2 linked regions of the Actinopolymorpha cephalotaxi genome follow. The protein of the gene in region 1 interacts with the protein of each later gene in a pairwise test. Links are inferred from orthologs where the notes say so. Each region holds a gene or a part of one and is shown in the gene's direction. Other genes may lie near its edges. The genes, in order: FHR37_RS11730 and FHR37_RS04280.

What was found.
Region 2: the proteins of FHR37_RS11730 (region 1) and FHR37_RS04280 interact in binary tests that used the Escherichia coli proteins (3 or more experiments, as listed by UniProt). The link is inferred for Actinopolymorpha cephalotaxi from one-to-one orthologs.

What each region holds. Positions count from the first base shown.
Region 1 is NZ_JACBZA010000001.1:2,611,653-2,626,093, reverse strand. The notes cover bases 5,544-8,353. They hold FHR37_RS11730 (nucleotide exchange factor GrpE), read left to right. Parts: upstream 5,544-6,561; coding sequence 6,562-7,146; downstream 7,147-8,353. Other genes in these bases: thrS (threonine--tRNA ligase), read left to right, coding at 7,250-8,353; FHR37_RS11735 (J domain-containing protein), read left to right, coding at 5,544-6,559. In the rest of the region: FHR37_RS11770 (CapA family protein), read right to left, coding at 1-11; FHR37_RS11765 (aminotransferase class IV), read left to right, coding at 123-944; FHR37_RS11760 (SsgA family sporulation/cell division regulator), read right to left, coding at 1,063-1,500; FHR37_RS11755 (TIGR02611 family protein), read left to right, coding at 1,802-2,503; peroxide stress protein YaaA, read right to left, coding at 2,827-3,627; FHR37_RS11740 (Hsp70 family protein), read left to right, coding at 3,837-5,423; more of FHR37_RS11735, read left to right, coding at 5,483-5,543; more of thrS, read left to right, coding at 8,354-9,235; FHR37_RS11720 (carbohydrate kinase family protein), read left to right, coding at 9,257-10,144; sthA (Si-specific NAD(P)(+) transhydrogenase), read left to right, coding at 10,268-11,674; FHR37_RS11710 (HIT family protein), read left to right, coding at 11,830-12,321; FHR37_RS11705 (cupin domain-containing protein), read right to left, coding at 12,415-12,810; FHR37_RS11700 (acetylxylan esterase), read right to left, coding at 12,942-13,916; FHR37_RS11695 (elongation factor G-like protein EF-G2), read right to left, coding at 14,116-14,441. UniProt on the Escherichia coli protein: Participates actively in the response to hyperosmotic and heat shock by preventing the aggregation of stress-denatured proteins, in association with DnaK and GrpE. It is the nucleotide exchange factor for DnaK and may function as a thermosensor.
Region 2 is NZ_JACBZA010000001.1:945,846-960,373, reverse strand. Bases 11,632-14,528 are described here. They hold FHR37_RS04280 (Nramp family divalent metal transporter), read left to right. Parts: upstream 11,632-12,394; coding sequence 12,395-13,663; downstream 13,664-14,528. Other genes in these bases: FHR37_RS04265 (bifunctional folylpolyglutamate synthase/dihydrofolate synthase), read right to left, coding at 14,527-14,528; FHR37_RS04270 (DUF4233 domain-containing protein), read right to left, coding at 14,190-14,522; ndk (nucleoside-diphosphate kinase), read right to left, coding at 13,685-14,092; FHR37_RS04285 (glutamate--tRNA ligase), read left to right, coding at 11,632-12,279. Also shown: FHR37_RS04330 (ribonuclease E/G), read right to left, coding at 1-1,820; FHR37_RS04325 (TIGR03936 family radical SAM-associated protein), read right to left, coding at 2,022-2,816; FHR37_RS04320 (TIGR03960 family B12-binding radical SAM protein), read right to left, coding at 2,867-4,843; FHR37_RS04315 (hypothetical protein), read left to right, coding at 5,080-6,321; FHR37_RS04310 (DUF1707 SHOCT-like domain-containing protein), read left to right, coding at 6,496-7,308; FHR37_RS04305 (hypothetical protein), read left to right, coding at 7,394-7,594; FHR37_RS04300 (DinB family protein), read right to left, coding at 7,682-8,638; FHR37_RS04295 (DUF2461 family protein), read right to left, coding at 8,635-9,249; FHR37_RS04290 (helix-turn-helix transcriptional regulator), read left to right, coding at 9,493-10,488; more of FHR37_RS04285, read left to right, coding at 10,624-11,631. UniProt on the Escherichia coli protein: H(+)-stimulated, divalent metal cation uptake system. Involved in manganese and iron uptake. Can also transport cadmium, cobalt, zinc and to a lesser extent nickel and copper. Involved in response to reactive oxygen.

The sequences.
Region 1 (14,441 bases):
CGACCCCCCATGGTTCGGAGGGTAGGTATCCGTGGGTGCCCGCCCGGGGCCATAGGCTGGCCGTGCTGGCCAACGGCGACCTAGGTCAGGTCGAACGTCGCAGAAAGGGACGTGTGCGCAGAATGAGAGTTTGGGTCGACGACCGCCTCGTCGAGGATCCGTACGCACCCGCGCTGGCTCCGCTGGACCACGGCGTCACCGTCGGCGACGGTGTGTTCGAGACGCTCAAGGTCGTCGCCGGCCGGCCGTTCGCACTCACCAGGCACCTGGACCGGCTGGCCCGCTCCGCGAACGGCCTCGGGCTCACCGGGCTCGACCTGGCCGCCGTACGCCGCGGCGTCTCGGCCGTCCTGGACGCGTGGGACCAGCCCGACGGCCGGCTGCGCATCACCGTCACCGGCGGGCCCGCGCCGCTCGGGTCCGAACGCGGCGACCAGGGGCTGACCCTGATGGTGGCGATCGCCGACCTGGCGGCCCGCCCCGACTCCACCGCACTGGCCACCGTTCCGTGGCCGCGCAACGAGCGCGGCGCCCTGGCCGGGCTGAAGACGACGTCGTACGCGGAGAACGTCGTCGCGCTCGCCCACGCGCGCGAACGCGGCGCGACCGAGGCGTTGTTCGCCAACACCGTCGGCAACGTGTGCGAGGGGACGGGCTCGAACCTGTTCGTCGTACTCGGCGGAGAGGTCTACACCCCGCCACTGTCGGCGGGCTGCCTGGCCGGCGTGACCCGCGCCCTGGTGCTGGAGTGGTGCGGGGCGTACGAGAAGGACCTGCCGATGAGCGCGCTGGAGGAGGCGGAGGAGCTCTTCCTCACCTCGACCACCCGCGACGTGCAGGCGGTGAACTCACTGGACGGGCGGAAGCTCACCGCTCCCGGTCCGGTGACCGCGCGCGTGATGGCGGAGTTCGCCCGCGCGGCGGCCGACCGGATCGATCCCTGACCGGAGCGCGGCCGGCGACACACCGTGACCGCGCGACTGTGCCGAGGTTCCGTACGCAACGTCGAATCGACCCCGGACCACCCAGAGGTGGGCCGGGGTCGATCCGCGCGTAGCCTGGCTAGACCGCCGGGCCGGAGCTGCGACGCAGTTCCTCGACCAGCAGGTCGAGGTCGACGTGCCCGCTCTCCTCACCCGGGGGGATCAGCGAGTACGTGCTCTGCAGGAAGGTCGCGAGGCCGTCCGCCGGAGCATGGAGCACCGCCTCCCCGTCGGGGGAGCGGAGCTCGATGAGCACGATGGCGCGGCCCGTCTCGTCCACGAGGGGCGAAACGTGCACGTCACCGTCACCGGTGGGACGGAACAGACCTTCGGACAGGAGTTCCCTGGCGAAGACCCAGCGGACACCGCGGGGTTCGCCGGTATGGAACACCGCGTCGACGGCATACGGGTCGGCGGCGTCGTATCGGAGCTCTGCGGTCAGCCGCAGCGCGGCTCCCGTTCCGTCGATGAGACGAAGCGGCAGCGCGTGCGTGATCGAAGCGGGGAGTGCATCCATCGGGGGGCGGGGGCCTTTCCGTGGGTGGTGCGGGACCGGCGGTAGGGCCATAGCGCGAGAGTCTGCTACTCCAAAGTCCCTTGCATCAAACCGGGAAGGTGGGTGCGTCCCGGTCTGGTCGAATTCGCCCCGCCAAACTTCTCAGTATGCGAGACGAGATCGCGGTTTTCCCTTCCGCAGAAGGGGGTCGGACCTCACGGTAGGCTCTGCGGCTATACCACTGGCAGTGGGGGCATTATGTCTCCGGGCCCCGCGCTCAAACCATAACGGACGAAGCGCGGAGAACCACGCAGGAGGATTCGTGAGCGCCTACCGACACACCGACCACGGCGAGGGTGTGGCCGATGGACGGCAGGCCGTCGCGCCTCCGCGCCCCGACCGGCACAGCGTCGAAGGCGTCGCCGACAACTCCGAGAACGACACCGAAAACGACACGCCGCCCGGGTCGGACGATCGGGGATCAGCCGACCACGAAGGCCATCAGCCGCAGAGCGAGCACGACGGCGAGCATCGGGACGGACCCGACGGCGAGCGCAACGGTGAACACGATGGTGAGCACGACAGCGAGCACGACGGTGAACACGGGAAGAAGCACCGGCCCTGGCGCCGGATCCGCTGGCACCACCGCGCGCGCCGCCGCATCCGCCGCCACCCCACGCTCAACGCCACGTGGCGCGGCGCGGTGTTCGTGGTCGGCGTACTCCTCATCGTCGCCGGGCTCGTCATGTTCATCGCGCCCGGTCCGGGTTGGCTGACGGTCATCCTCGGACTCGCCGTGCTGGCCACGGAGTTCGCGTGGGCGCACCGGACTCTGGAGTGGTCGAAGGACAAGGCCCGCGCCGCCGGTGAGAAGGCGATGGACCCGAAGGCCCGCAGGCGCAATCTCCTGATCGGCGCCGGCGTGGTGGTGCTCGTCGCCGCTGCCGCCGCTGCCTGGGTGGTGACGCAGGGATGGCCCGGCCCGGTCGTCTCCGCCTGGGAGTGGGTCCGGTCGTTGCGGTAGATGGCGATGCGCTAGGGTTTCTGTCGCCCCGCTCGGGGCGTGCAAGAGGGGCGATTAGCTCAGCGGGAGAGCGCTTCGTTCACACCGAAGAGGTCACTGGTTCGATCCCAGTATCGCCCACCGAAAGCACTGCAGATCGAGAGCTCGTCGCCGACGCCGGTGACGAGCTCTCGTCGTTTGTGTCGTTCGTTCGCGTCATGTGCGGTCCGCGCTCGTCACCGGTCACGTTCCGTGCGCCGAGGGTCGTCGACGGATCGGCCGCGACGTTCCGGGGCCGGCCGGACGGAAGCACCTGAGTCTGCGGCCGTTCCCCGGCGGGCCGTTCAGACGGAGGTGACCACGACGTCCAGCGGCCAGGGACGTCCGCGCTCGGGGCGCTCGGCCTCGACCTGGTAGCCCAGCCCCCGCAGCACCTCGACCAGGTCGGCGGGGCGGCGTGGGGTGTCGTCGCTGTTCAGCAGGTCGCGGACCAGCCGGCCCTTGGTGGCCTTGTTGAAGTGGCTGACGACGGTACGGCTGGAGGCGTCGCCGGGCCGCGTCTCCTGCAGCACCCGCACGGTCGCGGTGCGCCCGGCCAGTTCGCCGGTGGGCGTCCAGGCGGTGGCGTACGCCGAGGAGCGCAGGTCCAGCACCAGCCCGCGGCCGGCAGCACCGGCGATCGCGGCCGGCATGCTCTCCCGCCAGAAGGCGCCCAGCGGGCCGACGCCGGGCAACCGGACCGTCATCGAGCAGCGGTACGCCGGAATGCGGTCACGCAACCGGACCGCGCCCCACAGGCCGGAGCAGACCAGCAGGAAGCGCTGCGCCCGGCGACGCTGTACCGCCCCGAGCGAGGCCAAGTCGAGTGCGTCGTACAGCACTCCGGTGTACAGCCTGGCCGCCGGCAGCGTCGGCGCGTCGCGCAGGCGCGCGTCGCGTTCGACCTCGCCGCGCTGGCTCGCGGACAGCCCGAGCACTGCCATCGCCTCGTCGGTCCGCTCCGTGTCGCCGCACAGACCGGCCAGCGCGTCGAGGACCTTCGTACGGGCCGGGGTGAGTTCGGGCAGCGACAGCGAGTCCAGGTCGACCGGACGTCCTCTGCCGGGGGCGGCCTTGCCCTCCGAGGGCGGCAACAGGATGAGCACGAACGGGAGGGTAACCGGAACGCGCGGTACCGCGGTCGTCCCGGGGATGTCGGATCCGGGCGGCATGATGCCGGGATGGCGGAACGCCACGAAGGTGAAGGTTCAGCTACGTTGGGTGGACTGGTTCCGGACTGGTTCCGGCCCGGTCGCCGGTGTGTTCTCCGGCCGGTCTTCGGTGTGGTTGACGGCGTGTTGGAAGGGACGGACTCGTGGGGCACACGATCGGTATCGACCTGGGCACCACCTACTCCGCCGCCGCGCGGGTGAACGACCTCGGCAAGCCCGAGATCGTGGTCAACCGGGACGGCGAGCGCCTCACGCCGTCGGTCGTGCTGTTCCAGGACGAGTTGCCGATCGTGGGCACGATGGCGAAACGCTCCGCGGTGACCGCGCCGCTGGACGTCGTGCAGTTCGTGAAGCGGTCGATGGGCGACCCGAGCTGGAAGTTCGAGACCAGCGGCGGGACGACGTACCGGCCGGAGGAGATCTCCGCGATCATCCTGCGCCGCATCAAGGACGACGTCGAACTCGCGCTGGGTTCGCCGGTGACCGACGCGGTGGTGACCGTCCCCGCGTACTTCGACGACGCCCCGCGGCGGGCGACCATCGACGCCGGCCGGATCGCCGGGCTGAACGTCGCCCGGGTCCTCAACGAGCCGACCGCCGCGGCACTCGCCTACGGCGTCGAGCACGAGGTCGAGGGCACCGTGTGTGTCTACGACCTCGGCGGAGGGACGTTCGACGTGACCGTGATGCGGGTGGGCGGCGGCGACTTCGACGTGCTCGCCACCCACGGCGACCGCAACCTCGGCGGCTTCGACTTCGACAACCTGCTGATGCGCCTGCTGGACGAACGCTTCCAGGCCGCCGGTGGGCCGAGCCTGCTGGACGGCGCCGAGGCCGAGGCGGACCTGCGGGAGAAGGCCGAGATCGCCAAGCGCAGCCTCACCACGGTCGAGCAGACCCGGGTGGTGCTGTCCGGCGGCGGGGTGTCGAAGGTCGTGCCGCTGACCCGGGCGGAGTTCGAGGACGTCACCTCCAGCCTGGTCAGCCGCACCCGCGACATCGCCGAGATGGTCGTCGGTGACGCCGGCCTGGACTGGCCCGGTGTCGACCACGTGCTGCTCGCGGGCGGGTCGACCCGGATGCCGATGGTGCGGGCGATGATCGGGAAGGTCGCCGGTCGGGAGCCCATCCGTACGGTCAATCCCGACGAGGTGGTCGCGCTGGGTGCGGCGATCCAGGCGCACCTGGTCGACCTCGACAAGGTCACCGGCGAGAGCACGAACGGCAGCGCCTCCGGCACGGTCGACGGCATCAGCGCGGAGCCGCTGCCGGTGCTGGCGTCGGCGGTGACCCGCCCCCGGGTGCGCGACGTCACCTCGCAGGGGCTGGGCGCGCTGGCCGTACGCCGCGGCGCCGCCTCGGCCGAGGACGTGGAGAACGTCGTCATCATCCCGGCCAACACCAAGATCCCCGCCAAGCGCGGCCAGGTGTTCGAGACCATCGAGAACAACCAGACCCGGCTCAAGGTCGAGGTGACCCAGGGCGACGACGACGACCCCGACTACGTACGCGCGATCGGCGAGCAGACCTTCGACATCCCGCCCTATCCGGCGGGCGCGCCGTTCGAGGTGGTCTACGCGTACGACATCGACCAGACAGTCTTCATCGAGGTGCACGACAAGACGTCGGGGGAGCGGATCGGCACCTTCGAGGTGAACAACGTCGCCACGATGGCCGAGGGCGAGGTCGCGTCGGCCACCGACCGGATGCGGCTGCTCGACATCAGCTGAGCCGACGAGCCGACCGATGACGACCGAGCCGACTGTGCTGACTGAAGACGACTGAGACCATGCCCGTCGACTACTACGAGATCCTCGAGGTCGCGCCGAGCGCCGGCGCCGAGCAGATCCGGGCGGCGATCACCGCGCAGCGCCGGGTCTGGGTGCGCCGCCAGTCCAGCCCGGACCCCGAGCGCCGGGCCTACGCCGAGCAGCGGGTGCGTGACGTCGACGCGGCGGAGAAGGCGCTGCTGGACCCGGCGGCACGTTCGGCGTACGACGAGAAACTCGCCCGGGCCCGGCAGGCCGCGGCGACCGCGGGCGGCGCGACCGGCCCCGGCGGCGGCGTTCGCGACCGGGTGCCCGCGCCGGCCCCCGCACCGGGCGGGCCGAGGGGGTCGAGTGGCTCCGGCTCCGGCGGGACCGGCTCCGGCGGCCAGGGCTCGTCCGGTCACCGCCGCGATCCCGACCTGCACGACCACCTGCGCCGGGGCGACCGCTACCTCGAGCAGGGCAGGTGGCGCCTCGCCCAGGCCGAGTACGACTACGTCCGTGAACGCGAGCCCGGCAATCTCCGCGCGCTCACCGGCCTGGGTGCCGCCCAGGTCGGTGCCGGCAAGGTGAAGGAGGGGCTGGCGGTCCTGCAGCGCGCGGCCGAGGCCAACCCCGAGGCGGAGGACGTCAAGGTCGCGCTGGCCACCGCGCTGTACGAGGTGGCCGTCACCAGCGTCGACCACTGGGGCGACGGCCGGGGAACCGACCGGCCGGTCATCACCTCCCGGCGGCAGTACACCCTGGTCCGCCGGCACCTGCGCCGCATCCGCAAGCTCGGCCTGACCGACTGGAACGTGACGATGTACGCCGAGGAGCTGAAGGACCTGCTCGCCGAGGCCCGCGCCCCGGTGTGGGTGCGCAGCCGCTCGCTGCGGCTGTACCTCGTCCCGCTGGCCGGCGCGATCCTGTTCGTCGCCCTCGCCCACGTGCAGAGCCTGCGGGTGGTGGGCGCGTGCTGGATCGTGCTGATTCTCGTGCTGTACGTCTTCCGCCACCGGCAGCCGGCCTGGAAGCAGCACCGGCGCGGATACGGCCGCGGCCGGGGCGGCGGCCGCGGGCCCACCTACGGCGGAACCTTCCGGAAGGGAATCTAGGCATGTCCGAACGAACCTCGCAGCCGGTGAGGCAACCGGCCGAGCAGCCTGACGGGGGGCCGGCCGCGCAGCACCTGGCCGGGTCGCCGGAGGTGGCCGAGCTGGCGAAGGAGGTGGCCGCGCTGCGCGACCTGTTCCAGCGCCGCCTGCTGGAGGACCAGGCCCGGCAGCGGATGTACGACGAGCTGTACCGCCAGCTGGAGTTCGCCCGGCAGGGCCTGGTCGAGGAGTTCGTGGCGCCGCTGGCCCGGGAGATCCTGCTCGTCGTGGACCGGATCGACGCGCTCACCGGCCAGGTGGCCCGTGACGGGAACGCGAACGATGCCGCGGACGACGCCGGAAACCTCGGCTCGGTGCGCGCGGAGCTGCTGGAGATCCTGCACCGGCGCGGCCTGCGCGAGGTCGACGCGACAGGTCAGGAGTTCGACCCCCGGGTGCACGAGGCGGTGGCCCGGGTTCCGGTCGAGCCCGGCGACCAGGTGGGCCGGGTGGTGGAAGTGCGCCGGCCCGGCTACGCGCTGGCCGACCGGCTGCTGCGCCCCGCCCAGGTCGGGGTCGGCTACCGGCCGGCCGGTGCGCGGTCCTGACAGGCGCGTGCGGCGGCTCCGGGACACCCGGGGGCACCGCATAGGATCGCCGGGTAGTCCACTCAGTCCACTCGCTGTCCCCGTACCCCCGGAGGAGCCCGAAGTGTCCGAGATCACCGTCACCGTCGTCCGTTCCGGCGAGCACGCCGAGGCCGAGGTGACGACGGGCACGACGGCCGGTGCGGCGCTCGGCGTCCAACCGGGCGACCGCTCCGTCGTGGCCGCCCGGGTCAACGGCGAGCTGCGCGACCTCGCCTGGCCGCTGTCGGCCGGCGACGAGGTGGAGCCGGTGGCGATCGACAGCACCGACGGCCGGGCGATCCTGCGGCACTCCACCGCGCACGTGCTGGCCCAGGCGGTGCAGGAGCTCTTCCCCGAGGCGAAGCTCGGCATCGGCCCGCCGGTGGAGAACGGCTTCTACTACGACTTCGACGTCGCCGAGCCGTTCCATCCCGACGACTTCAAGCGCATCGAGAAGCGCATGCAGGAGATCGTCAAGGAGGGGCAGGCGTTCTCCCGGCGGGTGGTCGGCGACGACGACGCCCGCACCGAGCTGGCCGGCGAGCCGTACAAGCTGGAACTCATCGGTCTCAAGGGCGGTGCCGGCGCGGCCGCGGAGGGCGCCGGCGTCGAGGTGGGCGGCGGCGAGCTGACCATCTACGACAACCTGCGCCGCGACGGCGAGCTGGCCTGGAAGGACCTGTGCCGCGGACCGCACCTGCCCACCACCCGCACCATCCCGGCGTTCAAGCTGATGCGGGTGGCGGCGGCGTACTGGCGGGGCAGTGAGAAGAACCCCCAGCTGCAGCGCATCTACGGCACCGCCTGGGAGTCCCGCGACGCGCTCAAGGCCTACCTCCAGCGGCTGGAGGAGGCCGAGCGGCGCGACCACCGCAAGCTCGGCCGCGAGCTGGACCTCTTCTCCTTCCCCGACGAGCTCGGCTCCGGCCTCGCGGTGTTCCACCCCAAGGGCGGTGTCATCAAGCGGGAGATGGAGGACTACGTCCGCCGGCGCCACCTGGAGGAGGGCTTCCAGTACGTCGGGACGCCGCACCTCACCAAGCAGGGGCTGTTCGAGACCTCCGGGCACCTGCCGTACTACGCCGACACGATGTTCCCGCCCATGGAGCTGGAGGGCGCGAACTACTACGTCAAGGCGATGAACTGCCCGATGCACAATCTGATCTACCGCTCGCGGGGCCGCTCCTACCGCGAGCTGCCGCTGCGGTTCTTCGAGTTCGGCGCGGTCTACCGGTTCGAGAAGTCCGGCGTCGTGCACGGCCTCACCCGGGTGCGCGGCATGACCCAGGACGACTCGCACTCCTACGTCGCGCCCGAGCAGGCGGCCGACGAGATCAAGCACCTGCTCGGCTTCGTGCTCGGGCTGCTCAAGGACTTCGGGCTGGACGACTTCTACCTCGAGCTGTCCACCCGCGACGACTCCGACAAGTTCATCGGCTCCGACGAGCAGTGGGCCGAGGCCACCAAGATCCTCGAGGACACCGCCAAGGAGACCGGCCTGGAGCTGGTGCCCGACCCGGGCGGCGCGGCGTTCTACGGCCCGAAGATCTCGGTGCAGACCCGGGACGCGATCGGGCGCACCTGGCAGATGTCGACCATCCAGTACGACTTCAACCAGCCGGCCGGGTTCGGGCTGGAGTACCAGGCGGCCGACGGGTCGCGACAGCAGCCGGTGATGATCCACTCGGCAAAGTTCGGGTCGATCGAACGGTTCCTCGGCGTCCTGGTCGAGCACTACGCCGGCGCGTTCCCTCCCTGGCTGGCGCCGGTCCAGGTGGTCGGGATCCCGATCACCGACGAGCACGTGCCCTACCTCCGCGACGTCGCCGCGAAGCTCGCCGAGCACGGCATCCGGGTCGAGATCGACACCTCCGACGACCGGATGCAGAAGAAGATCCGCAACGCGCAGAAGCAGAAGGTGCCATACATGCTGCTGGCCGGCGACGACGACGTCGCCAAGGGTGCGGTGTCGTTCCGGTACCGCTCCGGTGAGCAGAAGAACGGCGTGCCGGTCGACGAGGCGGTGGCAGAGATCCTCGAGGCCGTACGCAGCCGCGTCCAGGTCTAGGTCCGTTCCGCGGCGGCGTGCGTGATCGCGGTCGTCGGGCACACCTGCGTCGAGACGACCGTGCCCGACGGCCTGCTGGGCGACGCCGACGCGTTCGGTGAGCACGTCCTGTCCACCTCGGTGTCCGGGGTCGGCGTCAACGTGGCGTCGGCGCTGCACACGCTGGGTCAGGACGTCCGCTTCGCGTCGGTCGTCGGCCAGGACCTGCTCGGTGACGTGTGCGTACGCACGCTCGCCGCCCGCGGGCTGGACCCGACCCATGTCGTACGGGCGACCCCCGCCACCGCGCAGTCGCTGGTGCGGTACGACCCGGACGGCCGGCGCCGCAACCTCGTCGACCTCAAGGACGTCCAGCGCGCGGCGTACCCACCGGAGCTGGTGCCCGGACTGCTCGCGGACGTACGGCTGGCCGTGCTCGGCACCATCGGCTACGCCCGCCCGCTGCTGGCCGAGGCCCGTGAGCGCGGGGTGCCGGTGGCCGCCGATGTCCAGGCGGTGTCCGGCCCGGACGACGCCTACAACCGTGACTGGCTGGCCGGGGCGGACCTGCTGTTCGCCTCCCACGAACGCCTCGACCTCCCACCTGGGGACTTCGTCGCCGCGCAGCACCGTCGGCACGGAACCGCCGTCGTCGTGGTCGGGCTCGGAGCGGACGGCGCGCTGCTCGGTGTCCGCGGCGAACCGCCCGTGCACGTTCCTGCCGTCCGCACGCGGGCCGTGGTCAGCACGGTCGGGGCCGGCGACGCGTTGTTCGCCGCGTTCCTGGACGGGTGGTCCCGCGGACTGGACCCGCGCGCCGCGCTGTCGAGGGCGGCGTACTTCGCCTCCTGGAAGGTCGGCGCGGCCGGGGGAGCGGCCGGGTTCCTGGACCGGGACGGCCTCGATGCCCTGGTCGCGGCCGGGCCCTGAGCGGCCCTGGGTCGCACCGAGCGGGCACTGATCGGGCACTGATCGACACAAGTGCGGAGTCCCGGCAGGATGGACGAGTCGGGCCGTCGCCGGTGCCAGCCAGATCGTGTCAGGAGAGTGCGGATGTACGACTACGACCTGCTCGTCATCGGATCCGGGCCCGGCGGCCAGAAGGCCGCGATCGCCGGTGCCAAGCTCGGCCGCCGCACGGCGGTGGTGGAGAAGCGGCACATGATCGGCGGTGTCTGCATCAACACCGGGACCATTCCGTCCAAGACGCTGCGCGAGGCGATCCTCTACCTCACCGGGCTCAACCAGCGGGAGCTGTACGGCTCGGCGTACCGGCTGAAGGACGACATCACCGTCGCCGACCTGTCCGCGCGTACCCAGCACGTCATCGGCCGCGAGATCGACGTGATCCGCAGCCAGCTCGCCCGCAACCGCGTGCAGATGCTGTTCGGCGTGGGCAGGTTCGTCGACGACCACACCGTCGCGGTCACCGGACCCGACGGCGGCGTACGCACCGTCACCGCCGACCGGATCGTGATCGCGGTCGGCACCCGCCCGGCCCGGCCGTCCTCGGTGGCCTTCGACGGTCGCAGCATCGTCGACTCCGACCAGCTGCTGGAGATGGACCAGATCCCGTCGTCGATGGTGGTGGTCGGCGCCGGGGTGATCGGTATCGAGTACGCCTCGATGTTCGCCGCCCTGGGCAGCAAGGTCACGGTGGTCGAACGCCGCGACCGGATGCTGGACTTCTGCGACCTGGAGATCGTCGAGGCGCTGAAGTACCAGCTGCGCGACCTCGCGGTGACGTTCCGGTTCAACGAGACGGTGGCCCGGGTCGACCACCACGACGGCGCGACGCTCACCGTCCTGGAGAGCGGCAAGCGGATCCCGGCCGACACGGTGATGTACTCCGCGGGCCGGCAGGGCGTCACCGAGGGGCTCGAGGTCGGCAACGCCGGGCTGGAGGCCGACGCCCGCGGCCGGATCAAGGTCGACGAGTTCTACCGCACCGCCGTACCCCACATCTACGCCGTGGGCGACGTGATCGGCTTCCCCGCGCTGGCGGCCACCTCGATGGAGCAGGGCCGGCGGGCCGCCTACCACGCGCTGGAGGAACCCGTCGGTACCGAGATGGGCGAGCTGCAGCCGATCGGCATCTACACGATCCCCGAGATCAGCTACGTCGGCCGCACCGAGGACGAGCTGACCGAGGCGAACGTGCCGTTCGAGGTGGGGATCTCCCGCTACCGCGAGCTGGCCCGCGGCGCCATCCTGGGCGACAGCTACGGCATGCTCAAGCTGCTCGTGCACGCGGAGGAGCGGACGCTGCTCGGCGTGCACGTGTTCGGCACCGGAGCGACCGAGCTGGTGCACATCGGGCAGACCGTGATGGGCTGCGGAGCCACCGTCGACTACCTCGTGGACGCGGTGTTCAACTACCCCACGCTGGCGGAGTCCTACAAGGTCGCGGCGCTGGACGCCATGAACAAGATGCGGGCCGTGCAGCGCTTCCTGACCTGAGCCGGACCGGACTCGGCGACGGGCGAGGCGCGCACCGGCCGGGCGCCGTCCGTAAGATCTGCTGGGTGGACGAGCCGGAGCACCAGCACCAGCCGGATCAGCCCGACCAGCCCGAGCGGCAGGAAGGCGTCGGCACCCCCGACGCGTTCGAGCGGCTGTGGACGCCGCACCGGATGGCCTACATCCTCGGCGAGAACAAGCCGCGCGGCGACGGTCCGGGCGACGGATGTCCGTTCTGCGACATCCCGGACCGCTCCGACGAGGACGGGCTGGTGGTCACCCGCGGCAAGGTCGCCTTCGCCGTGCTCAACCTCTACCCCTACAACCCCGGCCACCTGATGGTCTGCCCGTACCGCCACGTCGCCGACTACACCGAGCTCACCGACGAGGAGACCGACGAGGTGGCCCGGCTCACCAAGCAGGCCATGCGTGCGGTGCGGGAGGTGTCGGGCGCGCAGGGGTTCAACATCGGGCTGAACCAGGGCCCGGTCGCCGGCGCCGGAATCGCCGCCCACCTGCACCAGCACATCGTGCCGAGGTGGGCGGGCGACACCAACTTCATGCCGATCGTCGGCGGAACCAGGGTGCTGCCGGTGCTGCTGCGCGAGACCCGGGCGCTGCTGGCGAGGTCCTGGCCGACCGACTGATCCCGTACGACTGATCCCGTACGACTGATCCCGTACGACTGATCCCGTACGACTGATCTCGTACGACCGACTCGTACGACCGGCCCGGCGGGCTCAGGTACCCAGCTCGTGCCCGACGGTGGCGTCCACGTGGCCGGGCACCTCGTCGTGCCGGTCGCCCACGCTGGAGGTCCCGGTGGGCTCGAGGAGCAGGACCGACGCACCCGACGGCGCGGACGGCTTGTGCTCGGTGCCCCGCGGAACGGTGAAGACCGATCCGGGCCGCAGGACCACGGTCCGCTCGCCGGCGGGTTCCCGAAGAGCGATGTGTAACTCCCCGTCGAGGACCAGGAAGAACTCGTCGGTGTCGTCGTGGACGTGCCAGACGTGGTCGCCTTCGGCCTTGGCGACCCGGACGTCGTAGTCGTTGACCCGGGTGACGATGCGCGGGCTCCACCGCGCGTCGAAGGATGCCAGCGCTTCGTTCAGCGCGATCGGTTCGTTGGTCATGCACCTACTGTGCCTGGTCACGGAGACGGGAACCCAGGAAAGATTCGGGCCGGGGCCGAGCCGTCGGGTGCGGTCGGCACCCCACGTCGCTCGCGCCCCGGCCCGAGCCGGATTTCGGTGAAGCCGGGGTCCTACAGCTGCGCCAGGAAGGTGTAGATCGCGTCGCCGTTGCCGGGCAGGCCCTCGTGGCCGTAGTCGGGGTACATCCGCAGCGACTTCGGGCTGGTGATCTTGTTGTACGCCGCGAACTGCGTGGACGGCGGGCACACCTGGTCACCGAGCCCCACACCCATCAGGACCTCCGCCCGGATCCTCGGCGCGAGGTGCTGGACGTCGACGTACCCGAGGGTGGTGAAGACCTCGTCCTCGCGCTCGTGCAGCGGGTCGAAGCGGCGGAACCACTCCTGCAGTTCGGCGTAGGCGTTCTTGGCCAGGTCGAGGTCCCACACCCGCCGGTAGTCGGTCAGGAACGGGAACGTCGGCGCGGCCCGCCTGATCCTGGGCTCCAGAGCCGCGCAGGCGAGGGTCAGCCCGCCGCCCTGGCTGCCGCCGGTGGCGCCGACGCGGTTCTCGTCCACGTCGTCCATGCCCATCACGATCCGGGCCAGCAGGGCGGTGTCGAGGTAGACGTGGCGGTAGTAGAGCTTCTCGGGGGCCTGTGCCAGGCCGTCGTCGAGCCCGCGGACGATGTGCCCGCGCAGGGTCCAGCCCGTCACCCCGCCGACGTCCTCCGACAGCCCGCCCTGGCCGCGGCAGTCCAGCGCGGCGACGGTGTATCCCATCGCCACGTGGCCGAGCAGCTCCGACCAGTCGGCCGAGCGGCCGGAGTAGCCGTGGAAGTGGACCACGCCGGGGTGCTGCTCGGCGGCATTGCGGGGGCGCAGCAGCTTGGCGTGCACCCGGGCGCCGCCGGTGCCCTGGAACCACAGGTGGAAACACTCGGCGAACGCCGTCTGGAAGTCGGCCGGCTCCAGCTCGACCTTCGGGTCGAGGGCGTCCAGCTCTGCCAGCGCGGCGTCCCAGTACTCGTCGAAGTCCGCGGGCCGGGGGTTGGTGCCGGTGTACGTCGCGAGCTGTTCCCTCGGCATGTCGAACGTCAGGGGCATGGACGGTCCTTCCTGAGGCAGCGTGGTGCTGGGATGCGGTCGAGCGTAGTGACGCATCGGCCCACGCCGGGGCGCACCTTCCAGCACTGGCCACGGGGCGGCCGCCGGAACGAGGCGCGTTTACCCTCGCCCCGGCGGATCGCCGCCCGGCCCACCGCCTGGATCGCGCCCGGATCACCGTCCGGATCAGCTCGCCCGGTCAGCCGTCGGCGGCCTGCTCCTTCGCGAGCTTGCTCGCCAGCTGTGCCGGCATCGGCTCGTACCGTACGAACTCCCGGGTGAAGGTGCCGTTACCGTGCGCCATCGACCGCAGGTCGACGGCGTACCTCGTGATCTCGATCTGCGGCACCTCCGCCTTCACCAGCGTCCGGCCCTGCCCGACGGGCTCGGTGCCGAGCACCCGGCCCCGCCGCCCGGACAGGTCGCCCATCACGGTGCCCACGAAGTCGTCGTCGACCAGCACCGACACCAGGTCGACGGGTTCGAGGAGGCAGACCTGGCCGTCCGGGGCGGCCTCGCGCAGGG
Region 2 (14,528 bases), 1.7 Mb from region 1 along the record:
ACCACACCCGCCTCGTCGGGAACGATGTCCTTCAGCAGTGCCTTGAGCCGGCTGCGCTCGGTGTCGGGAAGTTTGCGGCTGATGCCGTTCATCGAGCCGTGGGGTACGTAGACGAGGTAACGGCCGGGCAGGCTCACCTGGCTGGTCAGCCGGGCACCCTTGTGGCCGATCGGGTCCTTGGTGACCTGGACCAGCACGCTCTGCCCAGACTTGAGCGCGAGCTCGATCCGGCGGGGCTGGTTCTCGTGGCCCAGGCTGGTCCAGTCGACCTCGCCCGCGTAGAGCACCGCGTTGCGGCCGCGGCCGATGTCGATGAACGCCGCCTCCATGCTGGGCAGAACGTTCTGCACCCGCCCGAGGTAGACGTTGCCGATCATCGACGACTGCGACTCGCGGGTGACGTAGTGCTCGACGAGTACGTCGTCCTCGAGCACCGCGATCTGGGTCCGGTCACGCTGCTGACGGATCACCATCGTGCGCTCGACGGCCTCACGGCGGGCCAGGAACTCCGACTCGGTGAGGATCGGCGGACGACGGCGCCCGGCCTCCCGGCCCTCGCGCCGCCGCTGCTTCTTGGCCTCGAGCCGGGTCGAGCCCTCCAGGGCGCTCGGCTCGTCGTCGCCCTTACGGGGTTCGCGCACCTTGACGACGGTGTGCTCGGGGTCGTCGGGCGAGGCGTCCGCGGACTCACCGCGACGGCGGCGACGGCGCCGGCGGCGACGCGAGCCGCCACCGTCCTCGTCGGAGTCGTCGTCCTCGGAGTCGTCCGACGCCTGCGACTCCGGGGACTCCCCCGCGTCGTCGGTGCCGGCCTGGCCCCCGTCGTCGGAGGTGGAGTCGGTGGAGTCGTCGTCGGCGCCGGTCTTGTTCCTGCGGCGCCCGCCACGACGGCGACGGCGACGGCGTCCGCCCTCGGACTCCTCGCCGTCGTCGGAGTCGTCGCTGTCGGGTTCCTCCGCGACGGGCTCGGCCTTGCGGCCACGCCGTCCGCGGGTGGACCTGCCGGCGCCGTCGGCGGACTTGTCCGCCTCGGCGGCCTGGTCCTGCCGGTCCTGCTGGTCGGTGTCCGCGGTCTCGGAGGTCACCGAGGTCGCCGCGGTCTCGGAGGTGGCCGCCGGCTCGGCGGCTTCCGCGGCCGCCCCGCCGCGGGTACGCCGGCGCCGCGACGGCTTCTGCTCGCCGGACTCGGCCTGCTCTCCCGCAGGAGACTTCGCGGCGGGAGCCGTCGGTGCGGTCTCGATCGCCGGCGGCTGGAACAGCACGGTCGGCGGCTGGAAGGCCACCACCGGCGGTGCCTCGGTGGTCGCGGCGGGCTGGGTCACTGCCGGCTCGCCACCTGTGACCGGCGCCGACTCGGCCGGCACCGACTCGGCCGGCACCGACTCGGCCGGCGAGGAGGTCTCCGGCTGGGCGTTCTCCTGCGGAGTGTCGTCCGCCTGATCCGGCTTCGGCTGATCGTCCTTCGGGGCGGCGGCCTTCTTGGCCCGGGTGCGCTTGGCGGCGGCTCGCTTACGGGGCGCCGGCTTCTGCTCCTCGGCCGGACCGTCGGTCACGCCGTCGGGCGCACTGTCGGTCGCACTGTCGGCTGAGCCATCAGCCGAACCTGACGGGGACTCCGCTTCCGCGGCGGGCTCGGCCGGCGCGGCGGCAGCCTTCTTCGCCCGGCTCACACGCTTACGGGTGGTGCGGCGCGGCGTGGTGGGCTCCGCCTCCTGCGGCGGGCCGTCTGCCTGCGGCGGCGAGCCGCCGGTGTCGGCAGCGGGTCGATCGGAGTGTTCGGGTGTCGCGCCCGTTTCGGCGCCGGGCTCGTTTTCGAGCAAGTCTGTCTCCTGTCAGCCCCCGGGCTGGTGAGCCGCGCGGAGGCCTGTGTCGGTCGTCAGGGTCACCGGCAGGCGGCCTCGACGTAAGTCGCTTGTCAGTCCCGAGCGAGAGCCGTAGCTTCGCTTCGGAACCGCGACGGCGCCTTCGCCACGGCATCGCTCCCGATCGGTGTCCCCAACCGCGTCAACGGCTCCTGTCACTCACGAGGTGACGGAAGCGTCGCGGTCGGGGGCCAGCGGGTCGCCCACGGTGCCGGACTCCTCGTCCCACGGGCCCTGGCTCCGCCGGGTCATGCGATGTGGTGGCGGAAGCTCGAGCCCAGACGCCAGGCGGAGCCCAGCGAGGACGTCGTCGGGTCGCACAGCGGGCGTTCCGTGCCGCACGACCACCTGCAGTATCGCACAAGGAATCGAGAGGTCGGTCGTACCGCCGGACGGTGCGCCCGCGGCCGGTTCCGGCCGGGTCAGGTCGAGCCGCCGGACGGCGTCCCGAATGTCGAATACGCGAAGTCCGTTCTTGGTGAGACGCTCCACCTCCACTACGTCGCGGGCGAGGAACGCCTCGACCGCCGAGGCCAGGTCGCCGGCGGCTTCCACCGGGCAGGCGATCTCCCAGAACGAGGCCTGCAGCCGGTCCGCCAGCGCGCCCGACCCCGCCTCGACGACCTCCAGCACGTCCAGCCCGTCGGGCAGCGCGGCGTCCAGCCCGGCACGCAGCGCCTGCGGGTCGCAACGCACGGCGACACCGAGTTCGGCGTACTCCGCCTCACTGGCGGCCCCGGTCGGCGCGGCACCCGCGTAGGAGATCTTCGGATGCGGACTGAAGCCGGCGGAGTACGCGATGGGTACGCCGGCCCTGCGGACGGCACGCTCCAGCGCCCGCTGGAAGTCGCGGTGACTGGTGAAGCGCAGCCGTCCCCGCTTGGCGTACCGGAAGCGCAACCGCTGCACGGTCGGCGGGGTGTTGCGGTCGGGTGGCTTCGGTGTCCGGCTCATATCGCCGCAGACCCTATCGGTCGGCCCGCGCCGGCCGGTCGGTCAGCCGGTCAGCCGGAGTCACGGCTGCCGGCGGGGGCGACGAGCTCGGCCTGCCGGGTCTGGGAGACCCCCACGATGGGGAGCATCTTCTGCCCGGTCGGGCCGACCTGGATCTCCGTACCCATCTGCGGGCAGACACCGCAGTCGAAGCACGGCGTCCAGCGGCAGTCCTCGACCTCCACCTCGTCCAGCGAGTCCTGCCAGTCCTCCCACAGCCACTCCCGGTCCAGGCCGGCGTCGAGGTGGTCCCACGGGAGCACCTCGGTCTCGCCGCGTTCGCGGGTGGTGTACCAGTCGAGGTCGACGGGCTCGCCGGCCAGTGCCTCCTCGCACGCCTTCACCCACCGGTCGTAGGAGAAGTGCTCGCTCCAGCCGTCGAACCGGCCGCCGTCGGCCCACACAGACCGGATCACCCGGCCCACCCGGCGGTCACCGCGGGACAGCAGTCCCTCGACCACCGAGGGCTGCCCGTCGTGGTAGCGGAGCCCGATCGCCTTGCCGTACTTCCGGTCGCTGCGGATCGCGGACCTCAGCTTGGACAGCCGGGAGTCGACGTTCTCCCAGGACTCCTGGGCGGCCCACTGGAACGGCGTGTGCGGCTTGGGCACGAACCCGCCGATGGACACCGTGCACCGGATGTCGTTGCGCCCGGACACCTCGCGTCCGGTGGCGATCACCCGCTGGGCCAGGTCGGCGATGGCGAGCACGTCCTCGTCGGTCTCGGTCGGCAGCCCGCACATGAAGTACAGCTTCACCTGCCGCCAGCCGTTGGCGTACGCGGTGGCGACGGTGCGGATGAGGTCGTCCTCGCTGACCATCTTGTTGATGACCTTGCGCAACCGCTCGCTGCCACCCTCGGGCGCGAACGTCAACCCGGACCTGCGGCCGTTCCGGGAAAGCTCGTTGGCCAACGTGACGTTGAACGCGTCGACCCGCGTCGACGGCAGTGACAGGGAGACGTTGCTTCCCTCGTACCTGTCGGCCAGCCCCTTGGCCACCTCGCCGATCTCGGAGTGGTCGGCGCTGGACAGCGACAGCAGGCCGACCTCCTCGAAGCCGGACGCCTCCACGCCGTTCTGCACCATCTCACCGATCGTGGAGATGTTGCGTTCGCGTACCGGCCGGGTGATCATCCCCGCCTGGCAGAAGCGGCAGCCGCGGGTGCACCCGCGGAAGATCTCCACCGAGAAGCGCTCGTGCACCGTCTCCGCCAGCGGGACCAGCGGTTGCTTGGGGTAGGGCCACTTGTCGAGGTCCATCAACGTGTGCTTGACGACGTGCGACGGAACGCCGCTGCGGTTGGGGGCGACCCGCTTGATCCGGCCGTCGGGGAGATAGTCGACGTCGTAGAACTTGGGTACGTAGACCCCGCCGGACACGGCCAGCCGGAACAGCAGTTCGTCCCGCCCGCCCGGGCTTCCCTCGGCCTTCCACTCCCGGACCACCTCGCTGATCGCGAGGACGACCTCCTCCCCGTCGCCGAGGACGGCGGCGTCGAGGAAGTCGGCGATCGGCTCGGGGTTGAACGCCGAGTGGCCGCCGGCCAGCACGATCGGATGCTCGTCGGTGCGCTCGCAGGCCTCCAGCGGGATGCCGGCCAGGTCGAGCGCGGTGAGCAGGTTGGTGTAGCCGAGTTCGGTGGCGAACGACACACCGAGAAGGTCGAACGCACCGACCGGGCGGTGCCCGTCGACGGTGAACTGCGGGATGGCGTTGTCCCGCATCACCTTCTCCATGTCCGGCCACACGGAGTACGTGCGCTCGGCCAGGATCCAGTCGCGTTCGTTGAGCACCTCGTAGAGGATCTGCACGCCCTGGTTGGGCAGCCCCACCTCGTAGGCGTCGGGATACATCAGCGCCCAGCGGACCTGGGTGGAGTCCCACTCCTTGACGGTCGAGTTGAGCTCACCGCCGACGTACTGGATCGGCTTCTGTACCGCCGGTAGCAGGGGCTCCAGCCGGGGGAACAACGACTCCACGGCCATGGTTCTCAGCACACCTTCGATCGGGGTCTCGTCGGCCAAAGCATCCAGGGTAACCGCCGGCCGGGTCCCGGCCCGGGCCGCCGGTCCGCCGGGCGGGTTCGGCACGGGTTCGGCACGGGTTCGGGGCGGGTTCGGGGCGTCCGACGAGGCTTTGCCGCAGGGTCGGCCGGGCGGGCGAGGCCGTTCCCCCTCGAGAGGGAGGCAACACCAGGTCTGCTCCGGCCAGCGTGAAAGCCATGCGATTTCTCGACGGAACGCGGATCGGCCGCGACGCGGACGGCTTCGACAAGCTGGACGGCCTGGATCCCCTGAACTGCCTCGAGTGCCACCCGCGAGGAGATGCCGGGGTCCGGCGAGGCCCGGAAGCCGCCGCGAACCCGCCCCGACCCGAGGTCCACTGGTCGGCGCGGTTGCCGGCGCTGGTGATCGGGTGGGCCCTCGCGTACGGCGCACTTCGGACGTACTGGGCACTCGGCCACCGGCCGTGGTTCCCGCCGATCGGGCCGGACCTGCTGGCGTTCTCCGGCTGGGGCGTGGTCGTCCTGTGCGCGGCGGCGGCCGTGGTGGCGCTCGGCATCCGCCTGCTGGTCGGCCCGCTCGGCGTGGTCTCCGGACGCGGCGGTCCGGCCGGGCCGCGGGTCACCGGGGCCCGGGCGGTCGCCGGCTGGACCGTGGTGGCGCTCGCCTGGGCCGTGAGCGCGGTGATCACCTCCGCCGCCTGCCTCCTGCTGCTCGACGTCGTGGGACTGCTGTTCGTCGGCACCCGCGTTCCGTTCGACGTGGGTGCGCTGCTCAGCCGGGCCGGCTGCATGGCGGCCGCGGTGCTGGTGGGCGGGACCGCGCTGGCGGCAGGCCGGCGGCTGCGGGGAGGCTGCCTGGGCTGTGGGCGGCCGGCGCGTCGCACCCCGGCCGGGTCGTCCGGGTCCACCGGGCCCGTCGGCGCGGAGACCCCCGGGATCGCCGGGACCGACGGCGAGGTGCGGGCACCGTGGTGGGCGTTCGCGGCCGGTTACGCGGCGGTCCTCGGGTGCGTGATCCGGTTCGGCGCCCAGGCCCTGATCGGGTTCGGCCCGGAGGCGGCACCCGCGACCGGATCCGCGGGAAGGGTGGCGGGCCTGGCGTTCCTGGCGGCCGCCGCGCTCGCGGGCACGTTGCTGCCGCTGGCGCAGGTCCACCGCTTCGGGCGGACCTGGCCCCGCTGGGTGCTCGGCCTGGCCGGCCGCCGGGTGCCGCGGTGGCTGGTCCTCGGCCCGGGGCTGGGCGTCTCGGTGGGAATGACGGCGTACTTCGGGACCGGTCTGGTCCAGCTCCTCACCGAGCCGGCGAGCGCGGCGCAGGCCGACCCGTACCCGTCCTGGTTCATGGGAGTGGCCATGTCGGCGTACCTCGTGTGGGGAGCCGGCCTCGGCGTCGCCGCGCTCTCCTACCGGCTGCTCACCCGGCCGCGGTGCACCTGGTGCGGAGCGCGGGCTCGGTAGCCGAGGTCTGGCGGTTGAGGTAGATCCTGCCGGTGCGGGCGGAATCCTGGCGGCACGGGCAGGATCTGGGGTACGGCGGGATAATGTCCGCGCGGTGGGCAGGGCAGGGACGCAGTCCCGGCCCGTCGCCTGCGGAGCGCCCACCTCTACTGACGCAGCACGGGGAAGGCGGCCATGACCGACCAGCAACCCGAACCCAGCCGGTCCGAGCAGTCGGGACCTGACCACCCGGCGGTGGGCGAGGCCTCCATCCTGGCCTCCGACGCGGAGCGGGAGGCGGTCGTCTCCCGGCTCAACGCCGCGTGCGGTGAGGGCCGGCTGACGCTGGAGGAGTTCAGCGACCGACTGGAGCGTTCCTACACCGCACGCACCCGCGGCGAGCTCGAACCGCTCCTTCGCGACCTGCCGCTGGGCGCCGAGCAAGCCGCCGAGCCCGCCGTCCACCCTTCCGCGGGCCGCGGTCGCACCGACTGGCACGTGACACCACTGGGCGGACTGCGCCGGAGCGGCCGCTGGCGGATGCGCGACCAGCTGGTCTCGGTGACGCTGATCGGTGGTGTCGACCTCGACCTGCGCGAGGCGCAGCTGGACGCGCCGGAGGTCACCCTGACCTCGGTGTCGGTCATCGGCGGCGTCAGCCTGACCGTGCCGCCCGGGGTCTCGGTGGTGACCGAGGGGTTCAGCCTGCTCGGCGGCCGGCGGATCGACGTCGACGAGGTGGCCGGCGACGACGCACCGACCCTGCGGGTTCGTTCGTTCTCGGTGCTCGGTGGTCTGCGGGTGTCGAGCTCGCGGCCGTACGACGGGTTTCGCGCCGCCCGGGAGAGCAGGCGGGAGGCCCTCGCCGACGCCCGGTCCCAGCGTGGCGCGGCGCTCGCCGACGCGCGGTCCCAGCGCAGGTCCGCACTCGCCGACGCCCGGGCCGGACGCCGGGACGCTCGGCAGGCCCGGCGGGACGCCCGGCGCGACCGCCGGCGTGGCCGGTAGCCGGCGTACCGGGAAAAGCGGTACCCGCCACCCCTGGAGCCGGTCCGGGTAGGAGGTGCCGGGGTCTGATGGGAAGATGTGCCGCATGGCCGCGTTCCTGTGTCTCCCGGCAGGGTCGGGACTCACTCTCGCCGACATCGAAGACTGGGCGTCTCGCGCCCGCGCGCTCGGCGCCGGCGACGACGCCGAGGTGGTGGTCGGCGAGCCCCCGCTGGCCGACGGCGGCGAGCCGCCGACGCTGAGCGTCCCGGTCAACGTCAGCCGGACGGTCCTCCCCGACGCCTGACCGACCCGCGGCAGCACGATCCGCGCCCTTCCCCGACTCCGACCGCGTTTCCGGCCGGGTCCGGAGGCGGTTCGAGTGCACACGGGGTCACCGGCGCACAGACGTGAGGTAGGCGGCCGTCTCGGCCTGGCCGAAGTGTTCGGCCCAGCCGAGCGGGGTGGCCGCGAAGGTCGGGTCGGTGCGGTCCAGGTCGGCGCCGCGCTCGACCAGGAGGCGTACGACCTCGAGCGCGCCCGCCCCGGCCGCGTAGTGGAGCGGGGACGGCGCCGGCGAACGCTCGGGGGCGTCCACACCGAACCCGAGGTCGACGAGCAGGCGTACGGCGTCCCAGCGCTCGCGGGAGGCAGCCCGGGACACGATCCCGGGATCGTCCGCACCGAGGCGCTCGACCACGCCGGGATCCTGCTCACGCAGCCGCTGCGCCTCGGCCCGGTCACCGCGCAGGCACGCGTCGGCAAACGGGTCCTGGGGGCGCTGGTGCTGGTAGAGGTCGCGAACGACCCCGATCTCCGCGCCGTGGTGGATCAGCTCGTCCAGGATGTGCAGCGCGAACGCCGCGCCGTCGGACTCGGCGAACGGGCCGGCGATGTCACCCATCGGGCGGGCCAGCGCCTCGTCGGTCACGGCGGCGAGGCGACGGCGCCAGATCGCGTGCGCGCGTTCGAGCGCAGCGACCGCCGCGGCGGCGGTGCCCCGCGGCGCCGGCTCCTCGTCGGCACCGACCGGCAGGCCGAGCCAGGTGGCGGTCCGGTCCTCGCCGAGGACGTCCGCCACGTGGGCGATCCGCCAGGCCAGGGTGGTGAACGGCGCCGGCTGCGGGGGCATGGCCGACCCGTCGGCGGCGTACGTGCCGTCTCCGGACGGTCTCAGCGTCCAGGCGTCGGGCACCGGCTCCCAAAGGTATTCCTCGTCGGTGAGGCCACCGAGCCGGTGGTGCAGTCGTTGCCAGGCGAAGTCGGAGAGTTCGAGCAGGTGGGCCTTCATCGAACTGCTCGCCGGGTTCTTCGTGGAGGAGCCGGCCGAGGTGTCGTTCTGGGTGGTCATGGCCGCACGCTAGCCCCGGTGGCGGACAGCTCCGGTCCGGTATTTTCGGCGAACCACGTGGTCAGCGGGCGCAGCGCGGCGAACTCCGCGAGCAGCCGGTCGACCACCTCCGGCGTGTGCAGCCAGGCCTCGCCGCCGACCGGGCGGGCGGCGGTCAGCGACCGGTGGCGCAGCAGGTCCGCCCTGGGATGGCCGGGCGGGAAGCCGCGGGGCACCCGCTTGAGCAGATCGCCGCCGATCTCGTACCCCTCCTCCGCCAGGTCCTCGACGAGCCCCGCCAGCTCCGCACCGGCCTCCCCGGCCACCGCGTGCCGATAGCGCTCCACCTGCTCACCCGGCGCGTACCACCACGAGCACTGGACGGCCAGGCCGTCGAGGTCGAACGACACCCCCAGCTCGACGTTGGGCGCGACCCGGACCATGCCGACCTGCCGCTGCCAGGGCCACAGCATCTTGGCGAAGCCCCAGACGTGGAAGTCCTCGTAGGCCTCGTCGGCGCCGGCGACGTCTCGCAGCAACGCGATCATCGGCCCGCGGACCAGCCGCTCACGGTCGCCGCGATGTCGTTCGCGCTCGGCCTGGGTCGGGTCGCCGTCCAGCCGCAGCAGCACGTCGAACGCCTCCTCCGGCCAGCCGGTGCAGTGACGTTCGCCTGTTGGTTTCGAAGCTCGGTCAGGGGGCTGGTGGTCAGCAGGTCGTCCCACGGGGACCTCCCGGGCGGAAGCGCGATCGCTGGACATCGCTGGATGAGTGCGGAGCATGCCACCGCCCACCGACAACCGGCAGCGCGCGACCGCTCGGCACCTACCAGGGGCTGGCCCCCGGCGAGCGTGCGCGCAAGGATCGGCGATCTCATGGATGTCATGGACGTCAAGGACACCGCCGTGCGGCTTCTCCGGCTGCTCTCTCTCCTGCAGGCCCGCCCACACTGGCCCGGCGAGGAGCTCGCCGAACGCCTCGGCGTCACCCCGCGTACCGTCCGCCGCGACGTCACCCGGCTGCGCTCCCTCGGCTACCCCGTGCAGGCCGACCTGGGTACGCACGGCGGCTACCGGCTGGGCACCGCGGGCAGGCTGCCTCCGCTGCTGCTGGACGACGACGAGGCGGTGGCGATCGCGGTCGGGCTCGGCGTCGCCGCGACCACCGCGGTCTCCGGTGTGGCGGACGGAGCGGTCGCCGCGCTGGCGAAGCTGGACCAGGTGCTCCCGGCCAGGCTGCGGGAACGCGTGAGCGCCGTCCGGGCGAGCACCGTGCAACTGCCCGGGCGAGACCTCCCCCGGGTGGACGCCGACGTCCTGGTGGCCCTGGCCACCGGGTGCCGGCGTACGGAGGAAGTGCGGTTCGGCTACCTCGACCACCAGGGGCGGGCCGGCGAACGGACGGTCGAGCCGTACCGGATCGTGCACACCGGCCGGCGCTGGTACCTCGTCGCCCGCGACCGTGACCGGGCCGACTGGCGGACGTTCCGGGTCGACCGGGTGCGGGATCCGGTGCTGACCGGCCGGCGGTACGAACACACCGACCCGCCGGACGCGATCGCCATGGTGTCGGAAGGGACCAACCTCGCGCCGTGGTCGATCCAGGCCCGGCTCCGGGTGCCGTTCGACGTGGCGGAGGCCCGCCGGAGGTTTCCGCCCAGCGTCGGCGTCGTGGAGCCGGACGAGAGTCCCGGCGGCGGGGAGCCGGCGGCGATCCTGCGGGTGGCCGCCAACGAGCTGGGACCGCTGGTGTCGTTCGTCGCCGGGCTGGACTGCGAGGTCGACGTGCTCGGCCCGGAGGAGTTGCGGGCCGCCGTCCGCGACCACGGCGCCCGCCTGGCCGCGCGGCACGGCCACCCGCCACGCGGGTGATCACCGGCCTACCGGTCGTCGCCCGGAGGTGGTGCTCGCATAGGGTCGACGCAAGATTCCACCCGAGGCCAACCCCAGGCCGGGCACAGGCCCACCCCCACGCCCACCCCACGTCGTCGACGGAGATCACCAGCGATGCTCGACCGCGCCGAAATCGACGCCCTCTTCCCCGCGGACCTGCGCGAGCCGGCGTACTGGGAACAGCAGTACCCGCCCCGGCAGCTGCCCGAGGGTGCGAAGGTGACGCGGGTCGGTCCGTCGCCCACCGGGTCGCCCCACCTCGGCCTGCTCTACGTCGGGGCGATCGACCGGTCCGTCGCCGACGAGTCCGGCGGGCGCTACCTCTTCCGGATCGAGGACACCGACCAGGCGCGGGAGATGCCGGGGGCGCTGGAGCAGTTCGACCGGGCCTTCGCCTACTTCGCGGTGAAGCCGGACGAGTCCGACGAGCTGGGCGGCGACTACGGCCCGTACCGCCAGTCCCGGCGTTCGCACATCTACCTCAGCCACGTCCGCGAGCTGCTGCGCCAGGACAGGGCGTACCTCTGTTTCGCCACCAAGGAGGAGCTGGCGCAGATCACCGCGACGCAGCAGAAGACGAAGCTGCCGACCGGCTACTACGGGCGGTGGGCGATCTGGCGGGACGCCGAGCCCGACGCCGTACGGGCCAAGCTCGCCGAGGGCGCGCCGTACGTCGTCCGCTTCCGCGCGCCGGCCCGTCCGGGCGCGCGGACCCGCTTCACCGACGCCATCCGGGGCGAGCTCTCCCACGAGTCCAACCGCAACGACGTGGTGATCCTGAAGACCTCCGCCCAGGAGCCGCGGCTGCCGACGTACCACTTCGCGCACGCCGTGGACGACCACCTGATGCGGGTCAACCTGGTGATCCGCGCCGACGAGTGGATCTCGTCGGTGCCGCTGCACCTGCAGCTGTTCGAGGCGCTGGGGTTCGAGGCGCCGGAGTACGCCCACATCGCGCCGCTGAACAAGCAGGACGGCGGCAGCAAGCGGAAGCTGTCCAAGCGCAAGGATCCCGAGGCGTCGGTCGACTTCTTCCTGGAGGCCGGCTACCCCGCCCCGGCCACGCAGTACTACCTGCGCGGCCTGGCCAACGGCCGGCTCGCCGACCTGCCGATGGAGCAGGCGCTGTCGGCGCCGATCCGGCTGGAGGACTGCGGCGTGGCCGGTCCCCTGGTCGACCTGGTGAAGCTGTCCGACATCAGCGCCGACCACATCGCCACCCTGTCCGGTGAGGAGATCCTCGACCAGCTCTCCGTCTGGGCACGGACCTACGACCCGGAGCTGGTGGACGTCGTGGCGAACGACCGCGACCTCGCGCTGCGCGCGCTGGCGGTCGAGCGCGAAGGGGTGGAGAACCCGCGCAAGGACCTGCGCCGGTGGTCGGACTTCCGGCCGGTGTACGGCTTCTTCTTCCCCGCGCTCTTCCCGCTGGTCGCCGATCCGGGCGACGAGCGGCTGGGCGGGCTGGACCCGGAGATCGTCCGCACGCTGGCCGGTGAGTTCGCCGACGGATACCAGGAGCTGGACGACCCGCAGGAGTGGTTCGGCCAGATCCGTGAGCTCGCCGCCCGGCACGGCTTCGCCAAGAACGCCAAGGAGTACAAGCGCGACCCGGACGCCTTCCCCGGCTCCATCCGGGAGGCCTCCCAGGTGATCCGGGTGGCGCTCACCGGCTCCACCCGCAGCCCCGACCTGTTCTCGGTCGCCCGGGCGCTGGGTGCGCCGGAGGTGCTGCGGCGGGTGCGTGCGCTGACCGGCGCCCAGGCGTAGGGCCGAGGCGGGCCGCGACACCCCGATGCCGACCACGATCGGGGGTACGGGGGACGCACGCAGCCGGGCCCGTGCGCCGCGGACGGGGGTGCGAAAGCGCTCCGGGGCGGCGCTGATCGGTCCGGCGCTGGTCGCCGCGGTCGCCTACGTCGACCCCGGCAACGTCGCCACCAACGTCACCGCCGGCGCGACGTACGGCTACCTGCTGGTCTGGGTGATCGTCACCGCCAACCTGATGGCCGGGCTGGTGCAGTACCTCTCCGCCAAGGTGGGGCTGGTCACCGGGCGGTCCCTGCCGGCCCTGGTCGCCGACGAGCTCTCCCGGCCGGCCCGGTTGGCGTACTGGCTGCAGGCGGAGCTGGTCGCGGTCGCCACCGACCTCGCCGAGGTGGTGGGAGGGGCGATCGCGCTGGCGTTGCTGTTCGACCTGCCGCTGCTGCTCGGCGGGCTGGTCACCGGCACGGTGTCGATGGCGGTGCTGGCGGTGCACGACCGGCTCGGCCGGCGACCGTTCGAGCGCGTCATCGTGTCGTTCCTGCTGATCGTGACGGTCGGGTTCCTCGCCGGTCTGGTCGTCGCGCCACCGGCGCCGGGCGACGTCGCGGCGGGCATGGTTCCGGGGTTCGCCGGCCTGGACAGCGTGCTGCTGGCCACCGCGATGCTCGGCGCGACCCTGATGCCGCACGCGGTCTATCTGCACTCCGGCCTGTCCGCCGACGGTCCGGCCGCGCGCCGGCTCGCCGCCTGGACCTCCGCGGGACGGCACCCGGCAAGGCTGCTGGCGGCGGACCCCGCCGCTGCCCGGGTGCGCCGCCGTGCCGGCCGGGTGGTGCGCCGCTACCTCGCCGTCACCCGGATCGACGTGCTGGTGGCGATGGTGCTGGCCGGCACCGTCAACCTCGGCCTGCTGCTGGCCGCCGCCACGGCGCTGCGGGGCGTGCCGGGCACCGACCGGCTGGAAGGTGCGTACGCCGCGATCGCCGACCAGCTCGGCGGCGGGATCGCGGTGGTCTTCGCGGTCGGGCTGCTCGCCTCCGGGCTGGCGTCCACCTCGGTCGGCTGCTACGCCGGCGCGATGATCATGGAGGGGTTGCTGCGCCGGCGGATCCCGCTTCTCGTCCGGCGGCTGGTGACGCTGGCGCCGGCGCTGCTGCTGCTCGGGGCCGGCGTCGACCCCACCCGCGCGCTGGTGCTGTCCCAGGTGGTGCTGTCGTTCGGGGTGCCGTTCGCGGTGGTGCCGCTGGTGCTCCTCACCGCCCGACGGCGGCTGATGGGCGAGGCGACCAACCACCCGGCCACCACAGCGGCCGCGGGAGTGGTCGCCGCCGTGGTGACCGCGCTGAACCTCGGCCTGGTGGTGCTCACGTTCACCGGAACGGGTTAGCCGAGGACGCGCCGGAACGAGCTAGAGCTTAGGGAACCAGAGGGCGATCTCGCGGGCGGCCGACTCGGCCGAGTCCGAGCCGTGCACGAGGTTCTCCCGGTTGGACAGCGCGAGGTCACCGCGGACGGTGCCGGCGGCCGCCTTGCGCGCGTCGGTCGCGCCGTTGAGCGCCCGGACGACCTCGATCGCCTGGTCACCCTCCAGCACGGCCGCGAGCAGCGGACCGCTGGTCACGAAGTCGCGCAGCGGCGGGTAGAACGCCTTCTCGACGTGCTCGGCGTAGTGCACGTCAGCCGTCGCCGCGTCGATGGTGCGGAGTTCGGCGGCGACCAGCGCCAGCCCCTTGCGTTCGTAGCGGCTCAGGATCTCCCCGACCAGGCCACGGCTCACGGCGTCGGGCTTGATCAGGACCAGGGTGCGCTCGGACACGCGTACTCCTCGCGGTGGGACGGGCCTGCGTGCGGGGACGCCGGCCCGGAAGAACGGACAGAACTGATCAGACGGACAGGATGCGCAGCGTAACCGGTCACTCGGCGCGGTCCCGCTCGGCCCGGAGCGCGACGATCCGCCGGTCGAGGACGAGGCAGACGAACCACAGCACGGCGAAGATCCCGCCGAGGAAGAACATCAGGGGTACGAAGACTCCCAGCGCGATCGCCACCACCTGCAGCACCGACCCGATCACGCGACCGGCGGGGAACCGCAGCAGGCCCGCGGTGACCAGGCAGGCGACGGCGATCCCGCCGCCGACCGCACCGGCCTGGCCGCCGCCGACGCCCTCGATCGAGACGGCCACCGGGATGGCCAGCCCGACGATGATCGCCTCGAAGACGAGGACGGCCGCCAGTACCGAACGCACGCCGTC